3 regions of the Massilia sp. Soil_C_3 genome follow, and region 2 is predicted to be linked to each of the others. Evidence: predicted binding sites of a transcription regulator. Region 2 holds the regulator's gene; each other region holds the start of a gene.

Region 1 (5,646 bases), on a different contig from region 2:
CGGATGGGCCTACCGCCGCGCCAGGCACGCTCCTACACTCGACACCGAGGCGAATCGTCGCATACGGCGCCCAGCCGCACTGGGATCTGAAAGGACATCATGAACATCATCGTCATCGGCGGCACCGGCCTGATCGGCAGCAAACTGGTCGCCATCCTCAAGCAGCGCGGCCACGAAGCCGTGGCCGCTTCCCCGAACACCGGCGTCGACACCATGAGCGGCAAGGGCCTGGACGAGGCGCTGGCCGGCGCCGACGTCGTGGTGGACGTGGCCAACTCGCCCTCGTTCGCCGACGACGCGGTGATGGACTTCTTCACCACCTCGGGCCGCAACCTCTTGGGCGCGGCGAAGAAGGCCGGCATCAAGCACCACGTCGCGCTGTCGGTGGTCGGCACCGACCGCCTGGCCGAGAGCGGTTACTTCCGCGGCAAGATCGCGCAAGAGGCGCTGATCCGCGAGTCCGGCCTGCCCTATACCATCGTGCATTCGACCCAGTTCTTCGAGTTCCTGGGCGGGATCGCGGCGTCCGGCACGGAGGGCGATGCAATCCGCCTGTCGCCCGCCAACATCCAGGCCATCTCGTCGGATGACGTGGCGCTGGCCATGGCCGACTACTCCCTCGGCGCGCCGCGCAACGGCGTGGTCAAGATCGCGGGGCCCGAGCGCGTGCGCCTGGCCGACCTCGTCCAGCATTATCTGGAAGCCAAGGGAGATCAGCGCAAGGTCGTGGCCGACGACCAGGCGCGCTACTTCGGCGCCCTGCTGCAGGAAGACACGCTGGTGCCGGGTCCCGGTGCGCGCCTGGGCACGGTGAAGGTCGACGACTGGCTCAAGGCGCAGGCGGCACGCTAGGGACTGGCGCCAGCCGCTGGCGATAGGCGCTCGGCGAGGTGTGCAGGTGGCGCTGGAAGGTCTTGCGCATGCGCCCCTCGTCGCCGAATCCGCACTGTTGGGCAATGCCGTCGAGGTGGCGCCCGGAATCCTCGAGCAGCCGGCAAGCCGTCTCCAGGCGGAAGCGTTCGACCGCCCGCGCCGGCGTCTGGCCGGTCTTGTCCTTGTACACGCGGCTGAAGTTGCGTGGGCTCATGCGCATCTGCGCGGCCAGCACCTCGACGCTCAGGTCGGTCCGTTCGAGATTGGCCAGGATCCACATATGCAGCTCGTCGAAGATCGGACCGTCGCCGGCCTGGGCCTGCAGCATCCGGCTGAGCTGGGGCTGGTTGCTGGGGCGCTTGACGAACACCACCAGCTCGCGCGCGACGGCCAGCGCCACTTTGCGGCCGCAATCGGCTTCCACCATCGCCAGCGCCAGGTCGATGCCGGCGGTGACGCCGCCCGAGGTCCAGGTGTCGCCATGCTGGACGAAGATCGCTTCGCGGTCCACCTCGACCAGCGGATAGGTGTCGCGCAGCAGGTCGTAGGTCAGCCAGTGGGTGGCCGCGCGCTTGCCGTCGAGGAGGCCAGCGGCGGCGAGCACGAAGGCGCCGGTGCAAACCGAGGACGTGCGACGCATCTCCCCCGCATGGCGCTGCAGCCAGGCGACCAGCGCCTGCTGTTCGCGGACGGCGGTGACGATGTCCGCCGCGCCAGGCACGACCACGGTATCGACCTCGGTGGGCGCGAAACCGTCCAGCCGCTCGGTCTGCATCGCGACGCCCTCCAGGGTCTGCACCAGGCCGCCGTCGAGGCTGACCGTGTGCCGCACATAACCCGGCAGCCCGCGCTCTTGCATCACTTTCGATGCGCACCAGAACACCGTCTGCGGCCCGGCGATGTCGAGCATGCACATGCCCGGAAAGCCGACGAACAGGACAAGGCGCGCCTGGCGCGGCGCCGCTGGCGTGAGAGGCAAGTTCATTTGTGCTGGATGGGCCTTACCCGCCGTGGATACGACGAGGTCAGCTATAGTATGGCCGCCCGATCCGGCAGGTCAAGCCGCGTCCTTGCGCCGGCAGCGCGCGGTAGCGGAAATCGCCCGGATCGTCCCCAGGGGTCTGCTCAGCGCCGGAGCGAGCGGACGCCAGTTGACCAGGTCGGTGGAATGCCAGATCACCAGGCCGGGGTAGGAATAGAACGAAGAATACGTGAGGTAGTAATCCTTGCCGTCCTTGAGCACGGTCGGATCGGGATGGTCGCCCGCGATGATCGGATTGAGGTAGGTAACGTCGCCCTGGTCGGCCTGGCGCTGGCCTTCGATGCCGCGGTGCCAGCCCGGCCGGGGCGCCGATGCGGTGGCCTCGCACCGGGTCATTGCCACCGCCGGCGCGGGCAGGAGCGGCAGGCTGGCGCCGGCCAGCAGGGTCTTGAATGCATCGCGGCGGGACTGGCTGGTCATCGGGTCGTTCCTCTCCTGTCATCGACTGGATAGGATAGGAAATACCGGACGGCCAGTGTTCGTGCCGCGCGAGACGTACTGGCTGCGAAAAGCTGTACTTTTCCTGCAGCCAGTGCCAGCCTGCTCAGGCTTGCTTGCTCTTGCGACGCCGCGCCAGGCCGATCAGCGCGAAGCCGGCGCCGAACAGCAGGACGCTTTGCGGTTCCGGCACTTCCGCCACGCCAGTGAGCAGCGCGAACGTGGCGCTGCCGCCGGTGAAGTCGAAAACGTCAGGCAGGCTGCTGTAGAAGATCGAGACGCTATTGGCGGTAAAGCTCAGCTGGGGAATCAGGCCGGAGGACGTCAGCGTATCGCTGAGCAGCTCGATACCGGTGATCGTCGCGCCCGAAATATTGGTGATGGTGACCAGCAAGGTCTGGAAATCCCACTCGTCCTGCGACAGCAGGGTCAAGACGTTGGTCGATGCATCCAGGTCGAGCCAGACCTGTCCGCCGCCCCAGCCGCTCGGATTGGCGACGAAGTCGCCCGCATCCAGCTCCAGGCCGCTGCCCACGGCGGCATTCAGGCGCTCATGCACCAGCGGACCCGCACTATCGGCAGTCGGCAGGTCAGCCTCGGTACGGAAATCGGCGCTGACGATGGCGGCATTGGCGGACAATGCGGTAAAGCAGAACAACGCAAGTGCGAACAGCTTTTTCATGACATTCCCTTTATCGTTATCGGCACCCACTGGCGGTCGCCGCTGGCGAGACTAGTAGCAATTACTGTTCCAGCAATAAATGTTGTTATTCTTCAGACACTTAATGATCCAGCACAAGAAAATGGCTTGATGTATGTAAAGAGTTTCGACATTGACTCACTCCCGGCGTTTTCGGGCAGCCCCCGGCACACTCTCCAGCCATTGGCTAGAATGAATCCTTTGACAGATTCAAGGAGACCACATGGCTGACCAAGCATCCTACGTCCCACCGAAAGTCTGGACGCCCCCTGCTTCCTCGGGCGGCGCCTTCGCCAGCATCAACCGCCCGGTCGCAGGCCCGACCCACGACAAGGAACTCCCGGTCGGCAAGCATCCGCTGCAGCTGTATTCGCTTGCCACGCCGAATGGCGTGAAGGTGACGATCCTGCTGGAAGAATTGCTGGCGGCCGGCCACAGCGGCGCCGAATACGATGCCTGGCTCATCCGCATCAATGAAGGCATGCAGTTCTCGAGCGGTTTCGTCGAGGCCAATCCGAATTCGAAGATCCCGGCCCTGGTCGACCATACCGGCGCGACACCGGTGCGCGTGTTCGAATCCGGCTCGATCCTGGTCTACCTGGCCGAGAAATTCGGCGCCTTCCTGCCCAAGGACGGCGTGGCGCGCGCGGAAACGATGAACTGGCTGTTCTGGCAGATGGGTTCGGCTCCTTTTGTGGGCGGCGGTTTCGGTCACTTCTATGCCTATGCACCGGAAAAGCTGCAATACCCGATCGACCGCTATGCGATGGAAGCCAAGCGCCAGCTCGACGTGCTCGACCGCCACCTGGCCGACAAGCGCTTCGTCGCGGGCGATGAATACACGATCGCCGACATGGCGATCTGGCCCTGGTATGGCGGCCTGGTGCTGGGCCAGCTGTACGATGCGGCCCAATTCCTGTCGGTGCACGAATACAAGCACGTGAAACGCTGGGCCGACGAAATCGCCGAGCGGCCGGCCGTCATCCGCGGGCGCAAGGTCAACCGTTCATTCGGTCCGGAAGCCGACCAGGTGCACGAGCGGCACGCCGCGTCCGACCTCGACTGAGCGTCTTACCGGAATTCGACGCGCGCGACCACCGGATGGTGGTCCGACGGAAAGCGTCCGTGGAGCGAGTCGCCCAGGGCCGCGTATTTGAGCACCTCGAAATGCCGGTCGACGTAGACGTAGTCGATGCGGTCCTGCATCGGCGCGTCGAAGCGGAAGCCATTGTAGGTACCGACCGGGCCGTACGGCGGCGTCCGGCTCACCTGGAAGGCGTCGCGCATGGCTTTCGCCATTACCTGCATCTGCGGCGTATCGGGCGTCGAATTGAAGTCGCCCACGCAGATCGCCGCTTCGCCGCGGCTGATTTCCGCGATCTTGCGCAGCAGCAGGTCGGCCGAGGCACGGCGCGCGACGACGCCCTCGTGGTCGAAGTGCGCAGAAAAGACGTAGAACACGCGACCATTGTCGCGCTCGCGCAGCTTCGCCCATGACACGATGCGGTTGCAGCAGGTGGCGTCCCAGCCCAGCGATGGGCGCTCGGGCGTTTCGCTGAGCCAGAAGTCGCCCTTGTCCAGCAGCGCGAAGCGGCTCTTGCGATAGAAGATGGCCGAATGCTCGCCGGCCTGCCTGCCATCGTCGCGGCCGACGCCGACGTGGTCGAATTCTTCCATCCGCGCCAGATCCGCGACCTGGCCGGCGAGCCCCTCCTGCGTGCCGACGATGTCGAATTCATGATGGCGGATCAGCGCCTTGACCAGCTCCTTGCGCGCCGGCCAGGCATTGGGGCCATCCTGGGGATTGTTGTAGCGCAGGTTGAAGCTGGCGACGTTCATCGGCGCGGCGGCGGCGCTGCCGACCAGGACGGCGAGCGCGGTGAAAAGTGACAAGACGATCTTCATGGTCCAGGGTCGGGAAAGTGGATACCGTGACAAGTTAAGCACAAGCTGCCTGCACCATCGCGCCAACCGGCCCGAAAGCGGCGCAGTTTAGGCGCTTTACTAAACGGCGCACTACGCCACCGCCGCATCGAGCAGATAGCGCCGCTGCATCATCGCCGCCATCTCGTTGGCCGGCACCGGGCGCGCGATGTAGTAGCCCTGCACCTCGTTGCAATCGAGGTTGCGCAAGATCGCCAGCTGCTCCGCGGTCTCGACGCCCTCGGCCACCACCGACATGCCGAGTGCGTGCGCCATCGACACGATGGCCTGGAAGAACACCTTGCCCTCTTTCGAGTTGGCCAGCTCGGTGGTGAAGGCGCGGTCGACCTTCAGCACGTCCATCTTCAGTCGCTGGAGCTGCGACAGCGACGAGTAGCCGGTGCCGAAATCGTCCACATGCAGTTTCACGCCCAGTGAGCGCAGGGCCGCCAGTTCGGCCAGGATGTCATCCTGGTCGCCCATCATCGCCGACTCGGTGATCTCGACCTCGATCAGGCTGGCCGGCACCCGGTGCCTCACCAGCGCCGCGCTCAGCTGGCGCTGCACGCCGCCGCGCAGGAATTGCTTGGGCGAGACGTTGATCGAGACCGGCACCAGCGCCACGCCGGCCTCGCGCCAGGCGGCCAGCTGCGCGCAGGCCTTGTCGATC
Region 2 (5,646 bases):
CTCGCGCCGTACTTCGCCTGAGGCCACGCACCATGGCCACCATCGTCCAAAACAAGCGTACCGCGCATCGCTGGAATCTCCTGGCGATGATCGTGATCGGCACCTTCTTCGCCTTCGGCAGCTTCTGGCTGCTGCAACTGATGCAGGCGTCCGACATCGACGCCCAGCTGGGCGGGCCGCCGGACGAACCGGACTACATCGTCGAGAATTTCTCGTTCGTGCGCATGACCGAGAATGGCCAGCCGAGCTATGTGTTGTCGGGCAAGCACCTGGCCCACATCCCGCTCGGCGACGTCTCGCACGTCGACCAGCCGCTGCTGCGCGGCGTCGAGCCGGGCCGCCCGCCAATGACGGTGGTCGCCAAGAAAGCCCAGGTGTTCCACGAAGAGCACCGGGTCGAACTGATGGGCGACGTCGACCTGCAGCGCCCGAAGACGGCGCAGAGCGAGTCGTTGCACTTGCGTAGCCAGGCGCTGACCGTGCTCCCCGACGAAGAGATCGTCAAGACCGACCTCCCGGTTGACCTGAAGCTTGGGGCTTCGAGCGTGAAAGGCACCGGCATGGTCGCCAACAACGCCACCCAGCAAGTGCACATGTCCAGCCGCGGCCAGATCGTCTATCCGCCACGACCGCGCCAGTAAGCCCTGCGCCGCGTGATAACCCAGGACCAGCATTCCTTATCATGAAAAAATTATTTGCCGCCGTACTCCTTTCCCTGCTGTCGCTGACGGCAGCCGCCGAACGTGCCGACTCGCTCAAGCCCGCGCAGGTCGAATACGATTCCGCCGATCTCGACGGGGTCAACGGCGTGCGCACCCTTACCGGTAACGTGATTCTCACCCGCGGTACGCTGTTGCTCAAGGCCGACCGCGCCGTGGTCAGGGAAACGCCCGAAGGCTATATGACGGTGACACTCACCGCCAACAACGGCAAGCTCACTACGTTCCGCCAGAAGCGCGACGGCGGTCCCAACCTGTGGGTCGAGGGCCAGGCCGAGCGCATCGAGTACGACGAGCGCGCCGAGCTGGTGCGCCTGTACTCGAATGCCCTCATCAAGGAACTGGAAAACGATCAACTGAGCAACCAGGTCACCGGCCCTTTCATCTCGTATGACAGCCGCAAGGAAGTGGCCACCGTGCGCAACGATGTCAGCGGCCAGAGCAAGGTTGGGGGCGGCCGCGGCACCCTGATCCTGTCGCCGAAACGTACGCCTGCGGGAGCCGCCCAATGACGGCGATTCCGATGGATCTGGGCGATTGCAGCACCCTGGTCGTCAAAGGCCTGCAGAAAAGCTATGGCAAGCGCCTGGTGGTGCGCGACGTGTCGCTGCAGGTCGAATGCGGTGAAGTGGTCGGCTTGCTGGGCCCGAACGGCGCCGGCAAGACGACCTCGTTCTACATGATCGTCGGCCTGGTGCCGTCGGACGCCGGGTCGATCGACATCAACGGCACCGACATCACCAGCCTGCCGATCCACCGCCGCGCCGTATTGGGCCTGTCCTACCTGCCGCAAGAGGCCTCGGTATTTCGCAAGCTGACGGTGGAAGATAACATCCGCGCCGTGCTCGAGCTGCAGAAGGACAACGGCAAGCCGCTGTCGAAAGACCAGATCAACGAGCGCCTCGACACCTTGCTGGCCGACCTGCAGATCGAGAAGCTGCGCGAGAATCCGGCGCTGTCGCTGTCGGGCGGCGAACGCCGCCGCGTGGAGATCGCGCGCGCGCTGGCGACCAATCCGCGCTTCGTGCTGCTCGACGAACCGTTCGCCGGCGTCGACCCGATCGCCGTGATCGAGATCCAGCGCATCGTGCGCTTCCTGAAGGAGCGCCGGATCGGTGTCCTGATCACCGACCACAACGTGCGCGAGACGCTCGGCATCTGTGACCGCGCCTACATCATCAACCAGGGCGCGGTGCTTGCCTCCGGCCGCCCTGACGACATCATCGCGGACGAGTCGGTGCGCCGCGTGTACCTGGGTGAACACTTCCGCATGTGAGCCACGCCTAGATGAAACAGTCCCTGCAACTTCGCACTTCGCAGCACCTCGCGCTTACGCCGCAACTGCAGCAGTCGATCCGGTTGCTGCAACTGTCGACGCTCGAGCTGCACCAGGAGATCGAGCAGATACTGGGCGATAACCCCTTGCTCGAGCGGCTCGACGATCCGCTCGACCGATCGGTGCGTTTGCTGGCCGATGGCGCCATCAACAACGCACCGGCCATCGGCGAGGCGCCGCCGGCGCCCGGCCAGCAGGCCGAAGGGGATGGGGCTGTGGCCAAGGAAGGCGAGGGTTTCGAGGGCGGCGCCGAGGGCGAGCGCAGCGACGCCGACTGGGGCGAAGGCGGAGGATCATCTTCAGGCGGCGGTGGCGAGGACGAGGACGGCCGCCCGCAGCTGGAAGCCTGCGCCATCACCCTGCGCGAACACCTGATGGAACAGGTGCGCGAAGCCACCCTGTCGGCGCGCGACCGTGCGCTGGCCGAGCTGGTGATCGATGCGCTGGACGACAACGGCTACCTCGAAGAACCGCTCGACGAGATCCATGCGCGGCTGCCCGAAGAACTCGACATCGAGATCGACGAGCTGCGCTGCGCGCTTGCGCTGGTGCAGAGCATGGACCCGGTGGGCGTCGGCGCGCGCAGCGCGGCCGAGTGCCTGGCGCTGCAGATCCGGCGCATGCCGGGTGTGCCGATGGTCACGCGGCGCATGGCCCTGACCATCGTCGAGGGTTACCTGAGCTGGTTCGCCCAGCGCGAATACAGCAAGCTGAAAAAAGCGCTCGACTGCGACGACGAAGACTTGCGCGAGGTGCAGGCCGTGGTGCGCCAATGCAATCCGCATCCGGGCGCGGCGTTCGCCTCGAACGTGTCGGACTACGTGGTGCCTGACGTGATCGTGCGCCGTTCCAAGAGCGGCTGGGCTGTCACATTGAATCCGGACGTGATGCCGCGCCTGCGCGTAAACAGCCTGTACGCGAGCCTCCTCAAGCAGGGCAAGAGCGAGGCGCAGATGGGCGCGCAGCTGCAGGAAGCGAAGTGGCTCATCAAGAATATGCGCCAGCGTTTCGACACCATCCTGCGCGTGGCGGAGGCGATCGTCGAGCGCCAGCGCAACTTTTTCTCCCATGGCGCGGTTGCCATGCGGCCCCTTGTTTTACGTGAGATAGCTGATACACTAGGCCTACACGAGAGCACAATTTCTCGTGTCACAACGCAGAAATACATGCTGACCCCGCACGGCATGTTTGAGTTGAAGTATTTCTTCGGCAGCCACGTTGCCACCGAGGCGGGAGGCGAAGCATCCTCGACGGCAATCCGTGCGCTCATTGCACAATTGACAGGAGCAGAAGACCCTAGGAACCCTTTATCCGATAGCAAGATCGCGGAGATGCTCGGGGAACAAGGCATGGTCATCGCGCGCCGCACGGTTGCAAAATACCGTGAAGCCCTCAAGATACCCCCTGTAAGCCTCCGCAAGTCCTTGTAACTGCGCCGTCCACAGACATCGTGCCTTGTCGCGTCGATGTGGTCCACACGGTGCAAAATTTTCAAAGGAGTGTGTATGAACCTCACAATCAGTGGCCATCATCTCGAAGTAACCCCCGCCATCCGTGAATACGTTCAGAATAAGCTCGAGCGCATCATTCGCCATTTCGACCAGGTGATCGACACCCACGTCTTCCTAGCCGTCGACAACCTCACTGAAAAAGAAAAAAGGCAAAAAGCAGAGATCAACGTCCAGGTGTCGGGAAAGACCCTGCACGTGGCCAGCGTCGCACAAGACCTGTACGCCGCGATCGATACGCTGATGGATAAGCTGGACCGACAGATCCTCAAACACAAGCAGCAACTGAAAGACCATAGCCGTACGTCGATCAAACGCATGCCGGATAACGGCGGCGAAGACGCTGCTGTCGCCTGATCAGGCGCAGGGCTCACACTAGCTAAGGGCGTCTGAGGGGACGCCCTTTTTGCATCCAGCCTCCCCGGTATTACGCGCATCTATGTGTTCGGTAAAATGCATGTCTCTCCATTACGGATTACGCCATGACCGACCACGTCCTGACCCGCATCGCCAACCGCACCGGCATCATTACCCTGGACCGCCCGAAGGCGCTCAATTCGCTGTCGCTCGAGATGGTGCGCGCGCTGACCGACGTGCTGCGCGCCTGGCGGCATGACGGGCAGGTCGAAGCGGTCGTACTGACCAGCAGCAGCGAGAAGGCCTTGTGCGCGGGCGGCGACATCCGTTTCTTCCATGAGGTCGGGCATGCGGGGCCGATGGGCGGCAGCGCGCTGCTCGAGGATTTCTTCACCGAAGAATACGCGCTGAACCACCTGATCCATTTTTATCCGAAGCCTTACATCGCCATCATGGATGGCGTCGTGATGGGCGGCGGCATGGGCATCGCCCAGGGCGGCCCGGACTGCGGCCTGCGCATCGTGACCGAGCGCACGAAAATGGCCATGCCCGAGGTGAACATCGGCCTGTTCCCCGACGTCGGCGGCAGCCACTTCCTGTCGCATGCGCCGGGACAGCTCGGCAACTACCTGGGCCTGACCGGGCTGACGATCGGCGCCGCCGACGCGCTGTATATCGGGCTGGCCGACGTGTTCGTGCCAAGCGACGAGCTGCCGGCCCTGCAGGCATTGATCGCGTCCACGCAAGGCGCCGGCTTGCCGGCGGCGATCCGCGCCTTCGCGGCGCCGTTTGCTGCGATGGCGGGGGCAAGCGAATTGCAGGTCCGGCGCAAGAGCATCGATGCGCATTTCGGCGCGGCGTCGGTGGCTGCGATCATGGGATCGCTCGAAGGCGACGCAACACCGTTCGCACACAAGGCGCTGGCCGCCATGCGCCAGCGTTCGCCCCTGTTGATGTGCGTGACCCACGAGCTGCTGGCGCGCGGCGCCGCGCTCGACGTGGCCGACTGCCTGCGCATGGAACGCTCGCTGGTGCGGCGCAATTTCGAGCATGGCGAAGTGCTGGAAGGCATACGCGCACTGGTGATCGACAAGGACAATGCGCCACAATGGAATCCACCATCGCTTGCCGAGGTCACCCCAGAGATGGTGGCGCGCTTCTTCGCGCCGGTGTGGCCAGAGCATGCGCATCCGCTCAGGCATCTCGCATAATCCGCTGCGTGCATATCCATTTTTGCGTGACAGCGTAGCGACGGGGTGTGAACATCGGGTCCTCATGATTTGAAAGGAAGACCGATGCGCCTGTGTGCCCTGCTGATCTCGATGACTTTATGCGGCAGCGCCGCCGCGCAAGACTACCAGCCCGCCTTCGATCCGAGCCGGCTCAAGGGTCCCACGACAGGACCGGTCAACGAGATCATGGTGCTTGGCTCGCCTCACCTGGCGCATTTACCCAAGACCTTCCAGGCGTCGAGCCTGGCCCCGCTGAACGAACGGCTCGCGGCCTGGAAGCCGCAGGCGATCGCGGTCGAGGACCGCTCGGGGCCGCAGTGCGATTTCATGCGCCGCCACCCGGCGCGGTATGCGGAGACGGTCAAGACCTATTGCCGGGATACCGCGGCGGCGAAGGCCGCGACCGGGCTGGATGTCCAGCAAGCGACGGCAGAATTGGACAAGATGCTGAGCGAGTGGCCGGCGGCGCCGTCGGCGGCCCAGCGACGCCGCCT
Region 3 (5,646 bases), on a different contig from region 2:
AGGTATTCGCCGGCGGCCGAATCGAGCATGATCGCGTTCGACGGCGACAGGTGGTCGGTGGTGATGTTGTCGCCCAGGACCGCCAGCGGGCGCATGCCGCGCAAGCTGCGTTCACCTGCCAGCGCGCCTTCCCAGTACGGCGGGCGGCGGATATAGGTGCTCTGTGGACGCCAGTCGTACAGCGGGCTGACCGCGGCGCCATCGTCGACGACGCGCGCGAACATCGGCGTATACACCTTGCGGAACTGCTCGGGCTTGACGCTGGCGGCGACCACGGCGTCGATCTCGTCGTCCGATGGCCACAGGTCGGCCAGCCGGATCTCCTTGCCGGCGGCGTCCAAGCCCAGCACGTCCTTCTCGATGTCGAAGCGGATGGTGCCGGCGATCGCATACGCCACCACCAGCGCCGGCGACGCCAGGAAGGCCTGCTTGGCATACGGGTGGATGCGGCCGTCGAAGTTGCGGTTGCCCGAAAGGACGGCGGTCGCATACAGGTCGCGCTCGATGATCTCTTGCTGGATGGCCGGGTCGAGCGCCCCGCTCATGCCGTTGCAGGTGGTGCAGGCAAACGCCACGACGCCGAAGCCAAGCCGGTCCAACTCGGGCGTGAGGCCGGCTTCGTCCAGATAAAGGGCAACGGCTTTCGAACCCGGCGCGAGCGAGCTCTTGACCCAGGGCTTGCGCAGCAGGCCCGCGCGGTTGGCGTTGCGCGCCAGCAGGCCGGCGGCGACCATATTGCGCGGGTTGTTGGTGTTGGTGCAGCTGGTGATGGCGGCGATGATGACGGCGCCGTCGGGCATCAGGCCCGGCTCATTCTCCACTTTACCGGCGATGCCGCGCGCCGCCAGTTCCGAGGTCGGCACGCGCTTGTGCGGGTTCGACGGGCCGGCGATATTGCGCACCACGCTGGAGAGGTCGAACGACAAGGTGCGTTCGTACTGGGCATTCTGCAGGCTGTCGGCCCACAGGCCGGCCTGTTTCGCATAGGTCTCGACCAGGTGCACGGTCTCGTCCTCGCGGCCGGTCAGGCGCAGGTACTTGATGGTCTGCTCGTCGATGTAGAACATCGCGGCGGTGGCGCCGAATTCCGGCGCCATATTCGAGATGGTCGCGCGGTCGCCCAGGGTGAGTGCGGCGGCGCCCTCGCCAAAAAACTCGAGGTAGGCGGAGACGACTTTCGACTTGCGCAGGAACTCGGTCAGCGCCAGCACGGTGTCGGTGGCGGTGATACCGGGGCCGGGCCGGCCCGTCAACTCGACGCCGACGATGTCGGGCAGGCGCATGTACGAGGCGCGGCCCAGCATCACGCTTTCGGCTTCCAGCCCGCCGACGCCGATCGCGATCACGCCCAGCGCATCGACCATCGGCGTGTGCGAGTCGGTGCCGACCAGCGTGTCCGGATAGGCCACGCCCTTCTCCACCTGGATCACGGGCGACATGCGCTCCAGGTTGATCTGGTGCAGGATGCCGTTACCGGGCGGGATCACGTCGACGTTCTGGAAGGCCTTCTTGGTCCAGTCGATGAAGTGGAAGCGGTCTTCGTTGCGGCGATCCTCGATCGCGCGGTTCTTGGTGAACGCGTCGGGATCGAAGCCGCCGCATTCGACGGCCAGCGAGTGGTCGACCACCAGCTGGGTCGGCACCACCGGATTGACCAGGGCCGGATCGCCCCCTTGCAGCGCAATGGCGTCGCGCAGGCCGGCCAGGTCGACCAGGGCGGTCTGTCCCAGGATGTCGTGGCAGACCACGCGCGCCGGGAACCAGGGGAAATCGAGCTCGCGCTTGCGTTCGATGATCTGCTTGAGCGAGTCGGTCATGCAGGCGGGATCGCAGCGGCGCACGAGGTTCTCGGCCAGCACGCGCGAGGTGTAGGGCAAGGTGTCGTAGGCGCCGGGCTGGATGGCGTCGACCGCGGCGCGCGTGTCGAAGTAGTCCAGATCGGTGCCTGGGAGGGGTTTCAGGTGGTTGGTATTCATGGCGATGCTCGATTGATTAGCTAACCTGAAAACCGTCGTCCCCGCGAAGGCGGGGACCCAATTTTGCGTGCGTGACCCCAAACGCTTATGTGGCCTGCAAGCTTACTTGGATTCCCGCCTTCGCGGGAATGACGTGCGAATGATCGTGGTGCTAATGGATGACGATGAGTTACTTGCGTTCTGCCAGCGGCACGAACTGCAGGTCTTCCGGACCGACGTAATTCGCGCTCGGGCGGATGATCTTGTTGTCGATGCGCTGCTCGATGACGTGGGCGGCCCAGCCCGAGGTGCGCGAGATGACGAACAGCGGCGTGAACATGGCGGTCGGCACGCCCATCATGTGGTACGACACGGCCGAGAACCAATCCAGGTTCGGGAACATCTTTTTCACCTCCCACATCACCGATTCCAGGCGCTCGGCGATGTCGAACATCTTCATCGAACCTGCCTCGGAAGACAGCGAGCGCGCCACTTCCTTGATCACTTTGTTGCGCGGGTCCGAGATCGTGTACACCGGGTGGCCGAAGCCGATCACGACTTCCTTGTTGGCCATGCGGTTGCGGATGTCGGCTTCGGCTTCGTCGGCGCTTTCATAACGCTTCTGGATGTCGAGCGCCACCTCGTTGGCGCCGCCGTGTTTCGGACCGCGCAGCGCGCCGATGGCGCCGGTGATGGCCGAGTGCATGTCGGAGCCGGTGCCGCCGATCACGCGCGCGGTAAAGGTCGACGCGTTGAATTCGTGCTCGGCGTACAGGATCAGCGAGGTGTGCATCGCCTGCACCCAGGACTCGCGCGGCTTGAAGCCGTGCAGCAAGTGCAGGAAGTGGCCGCCGATCGAATCGTCGTCGGTTTCCACTTCGATGCGCTTGCCATTGTGGCTGTAGTGGTGCCAGTACAGCAGCATCGAGCCGAACGACGCCATCAGGCGGTCGGCGATGTCGCGCGCGCCGGCGATGTTATGGTCGTCCTTCTCGGGCAAGGTGCAGCCCAGCACCGACACGCCGGTGCGCATCACGTCCATCGGATGCGCGCCGGCCGGCAGCGCCTCGAGCGCGCTCTTGACGGCCTGCGGCAGGCCGCGCAAGGACTTGAGCTTGGCCTTGTAGCCGCGCAGCTCGGCCTCGTTCGGCAGCTTGCCGTGCACCAGCAGATAGGCGATTTCCTCGAATTCGCAGGCGTCGGCCACGTCCAGGATGTCGTAGCCGCGGTAGTGCAGGTCGTTGCCCGATTTGCCGACCGAGCACAGCGCGGTATTGCCCGCGGCCACGCCGGACAGGGCCACGGACTTCTTCGGCTTGAAGGTTGGGGTCTCGTTGTTCTGGGTCGTCATCCTCGGTTCTCCTTATTTCGCTTTGTTCTGGGCGAACAGCGCGTCGAGCTTGTGTTCATAGCTATGGTAGTCGATGCGGTCGTACAGTTCCGCGCGCGTCTGCATGGTGTCGAGCACGTTCTGCTGGGTGCCGTCGCGGCGGATCGCGTTGTACACGTTCTCGGCCGCCTTGTTCATCGCGCGGAACGCCGACAGCGGATACAGCACCAGGCCGACACCAGCGCTTTTCAGTTCGTCGACGGTAAACAGCGGGGTGGAGCCGAATTCGGTGATATTGGCCAGCACCGGCACCTTGACCGCGTCGGCGAACTGTTTATACATCTCCAGGCTCGTCATCGCCTCGGGGAAGATCATGTCGGCCCCGGCTTGCACGCACGCCACGGCGCGTTCGATGGCGGCGTCCAGGCCTTCCACGGCCAGCGCATCGGTGCGCGCCATGATCACGAACTCGTCGTACGGACGGGCATCGGCGGCCGCCTTGATGCGGTCGACCATCTCGTCCTTGCTGACGATTTCCTTGCCCGGGCGGTGGCCGCAGCGCTTGGCGCCGACCTGGTCTTCGATGTGGCAGGCGGCGGCGCCGGCCTTGGCCAGGGTGCGCACGGTGCGCGCCACATTGAAGGCCGATGCGCCGAAACCGGTGTCGACGTCGACCAGCAGCGGCAGGTCGCACACGTCGGTGATGCGGCGTACGTCGATCAGGACGTCGTCCAGGTTCGAGATGCCAAGATCCGGCAAGCCCAGCGAACCCGCAGCCACGCCGCCGCCCGACAGGTAGATCGCCTTGAAGCCGGCGCGCTGGGCCAGCAGGGCGTGATTGGCGTTGATCGCGCCGACCACTTGCAATGGGGATTCTTCCTGCATTGCCTTGCGAAATGCGGCGCCGGCGGAGAGCTTGGTCATGCGGTGTCCTTTCAGATGCGGTGGATGTCCAGCCTGATATTGCAAACCTCGTGCCAGCGCGCCAACAATCTTCATTTATCCAGTTATTCCTATTGTATTCAGTCACTTAGCGTGGAGTGCCGCATATGATCCCAGCATATCCACCTGGCGCCGCCCTCCGCGTCGTTTCATGCTGAAACAATACGATGCAACGCTTGAAACAATTAAGACTTGCTTAAAGTGCCGCCGTGATCGAAACGAACGTCTTGACATATCGGGATATCCCGATATACTAGGAGTCATGGAACTGCTAGACATCTTCAAAGCCCTCTCTAACCGCACACGCCTCGATATCCTGAAAGGCTTGAAGGACCCGGAGAAACATTTCCCTCCGCAAGACGAGGGCGACGTGCACACGGTTGGTGTTTGCGTGAGCAGTATCCAGGAAGGCGTTGGCCTGTCGCAGTCGACCGTGTCCGATTACCTTGCAACATTGCAGCGAGCTGGCCTGGTTGAAGTGCGGCGTATCGGCCAGTGGACGTACTACAAAAGGAACGAGGCAACCATCAGCGCCCTCGCCGAGATCATCGGGAAAGAGCTGTAAATTTTTTTATCACTATATATCGAGAATTACCGATATCCCTTTTTAACGAAACGAGGAATTATCATGAAAGCTCAAGTGCTCACTTCTTTTGGCGGCCCGCAATCGTTTGAACTGCGCGACGTACCGAAACCCGTGCCGCAGGCCGGCCAGGTGCTGGTCCGGGTGCAGGCCACCTCCATCAATCCCCTGGACTACCAGGTCCGCCGCGGCGACTATGCCGACCTGGTGCCGCTGCCGGGCATCACCGGCCATGACGTGTCGGGCGTGGTCGAGGAAGTCGGACCGGGCGTGACCGCGTTCGCGCCAGGCGACGAAGTCTGGTACACCCCGCAAATCTTCGACGGCCCCGGTAGCTATGCCGAATACCATGTGGCCGCCGAGAGCATCATCGGCAAGAAGCCGGCTTCGCTGACCCATCTCGAGGCCGCCAGCCTGACCCTCGTCGGCGGAACCGCGTGGGAAGCCTTGGCTGTGCGCGCCCAGCTGAAAGCCGGGGAAAGCATCCTGATCCATGGCGGCGCGGGTGGTGTCGGCCACGTCGTGATCCAGGTCGCCAAAGCCATGGGCGCCCGCGTGTTCACCACGGTCAAGGAGGACAATTTCGAGTTCGCACGCTCCCTGGGCGCCGACGTCGTCATCGATTACACGCAAGAAGATTACGTTGACGCCATCCTGCGCGAGACCGGCGGTCACGGCGTCGACGTGGTGTTCGACACCATCGGCGGCGACACCCTGGCGCGCAGCCCGGACGTGCTGGCGCAACTCGGCCGCGTCGTCTCGATCGTGGACATCGCACAGCCGCAGAACCTGATCCAGGCCTGGGGCAAGAATGCGAGCTACCACTTCGTCTTCAC

The links. The regulator sigma-54, encoded in region 2, starts transcription at its own class of promoters, with help from an activator protein. The targets are predictions, from matches to a motif close to TGGCANGNAANCTGCTTT.
Region 1: the regulator sigma-54 is predicted to act here: its motif matches at 3,090-3,107, upstream of AC3A6F_RS01285 (PEP-CTERM sorting domain-containing protein).
Region 3: the regulator sigma-54 is predicted to act here: its motif matches at 4,248-4,265, upstream of prpB (methylisocitrate lyase).

The regions. Positions count from the first base shown of each region.
Region 1 is NZ_JBDGJG010000001.1:275,036-280,681, reverse strand. It holds gene AC3A6F_RS01300 (SDR family oxidoreductase) at 100-852, shown strand; gene AC3A6F_RS01295 (GlxA family transcriptional regulator) at 830-1,858, opposite strand; gene AC3A6F_RS01290 (family 43 glycosylhydrolase) at 1,931-2,335, opposite strand; gene AC3A6F_RS01285 (PEP-CTERM sorting domain-containing protein) at 2,460-3,035, opposite strand; gene yghU (glutathione-dependent disulfide-bond oxidoreductase) at 3,277-4,119, shown strand; gene AC3A6F_RS01275 (endonuclease/exonuclease/phosphatase family protein) at 4,125-4,946, opposite strand; gene AC3A6F_RS01270 (bifunctional diguanylate cyclase/phosphodiesterase) at 5,070-5,646, opposite strand, start outside.
Region 2 is NZ_JBDGJG010000013.1:101,605-107,250, reverse strand. It holds gene AC3A6F_RS23545 (KdsC family phosphatase) at 1-21, shown strand, start outside; gene lptC (LPS export ABC transporter periplasmic protein LptC) at 33-641, shown strand; gene lptA (lipopolysaccharide transport periplasmic protein LptA) at 683-1,231, shown strand; gene lptB (LPS export ABC transporter ATP-binding protein) at 1,228-1,995, shown strand; gene AC3A6F_RS23525 (RNA polymerase factor sigma-54) at 2,007-3,485, shown strand; gene hpf (ribosome hibernation-promoting factor, HPF/YfiA family) at 3,561-3,920, shown strand; gene AC3A6F_RS23515 (enoyl-CoA hydratase/isomerase family protein) at 4,046-5,131, shown strand; gene AC3A6F_RS23510 (DUF5694 domain-containing protein) at 5,216-5,646, shown strand, end outside.
Region 3 is NZ_JBDGJG010000002.1:367,669-373,314, reverse strand. It holds gene acnD (Fe/S-dependent 2-methylisocitrate dehydratase AcnD) at 1-1,976, opposite strand, end outside; gene prpC (bifunctional 2-methylcitrate synthase/citrate synthase) at 2,146-3,306, opposite strand; gene prpB (methylisocitrate lyase) at 3,319-4,209, opposite strand; gene AC3A6F_RS04595 (ArsR/SmtB family transcription factor) at 4,490-4,792, shown strand; gene AC3A6F_RS04590 (zinc-dependent alcohol dehydrogenase family protein) at 4,856-5,646, shown strand, end outside.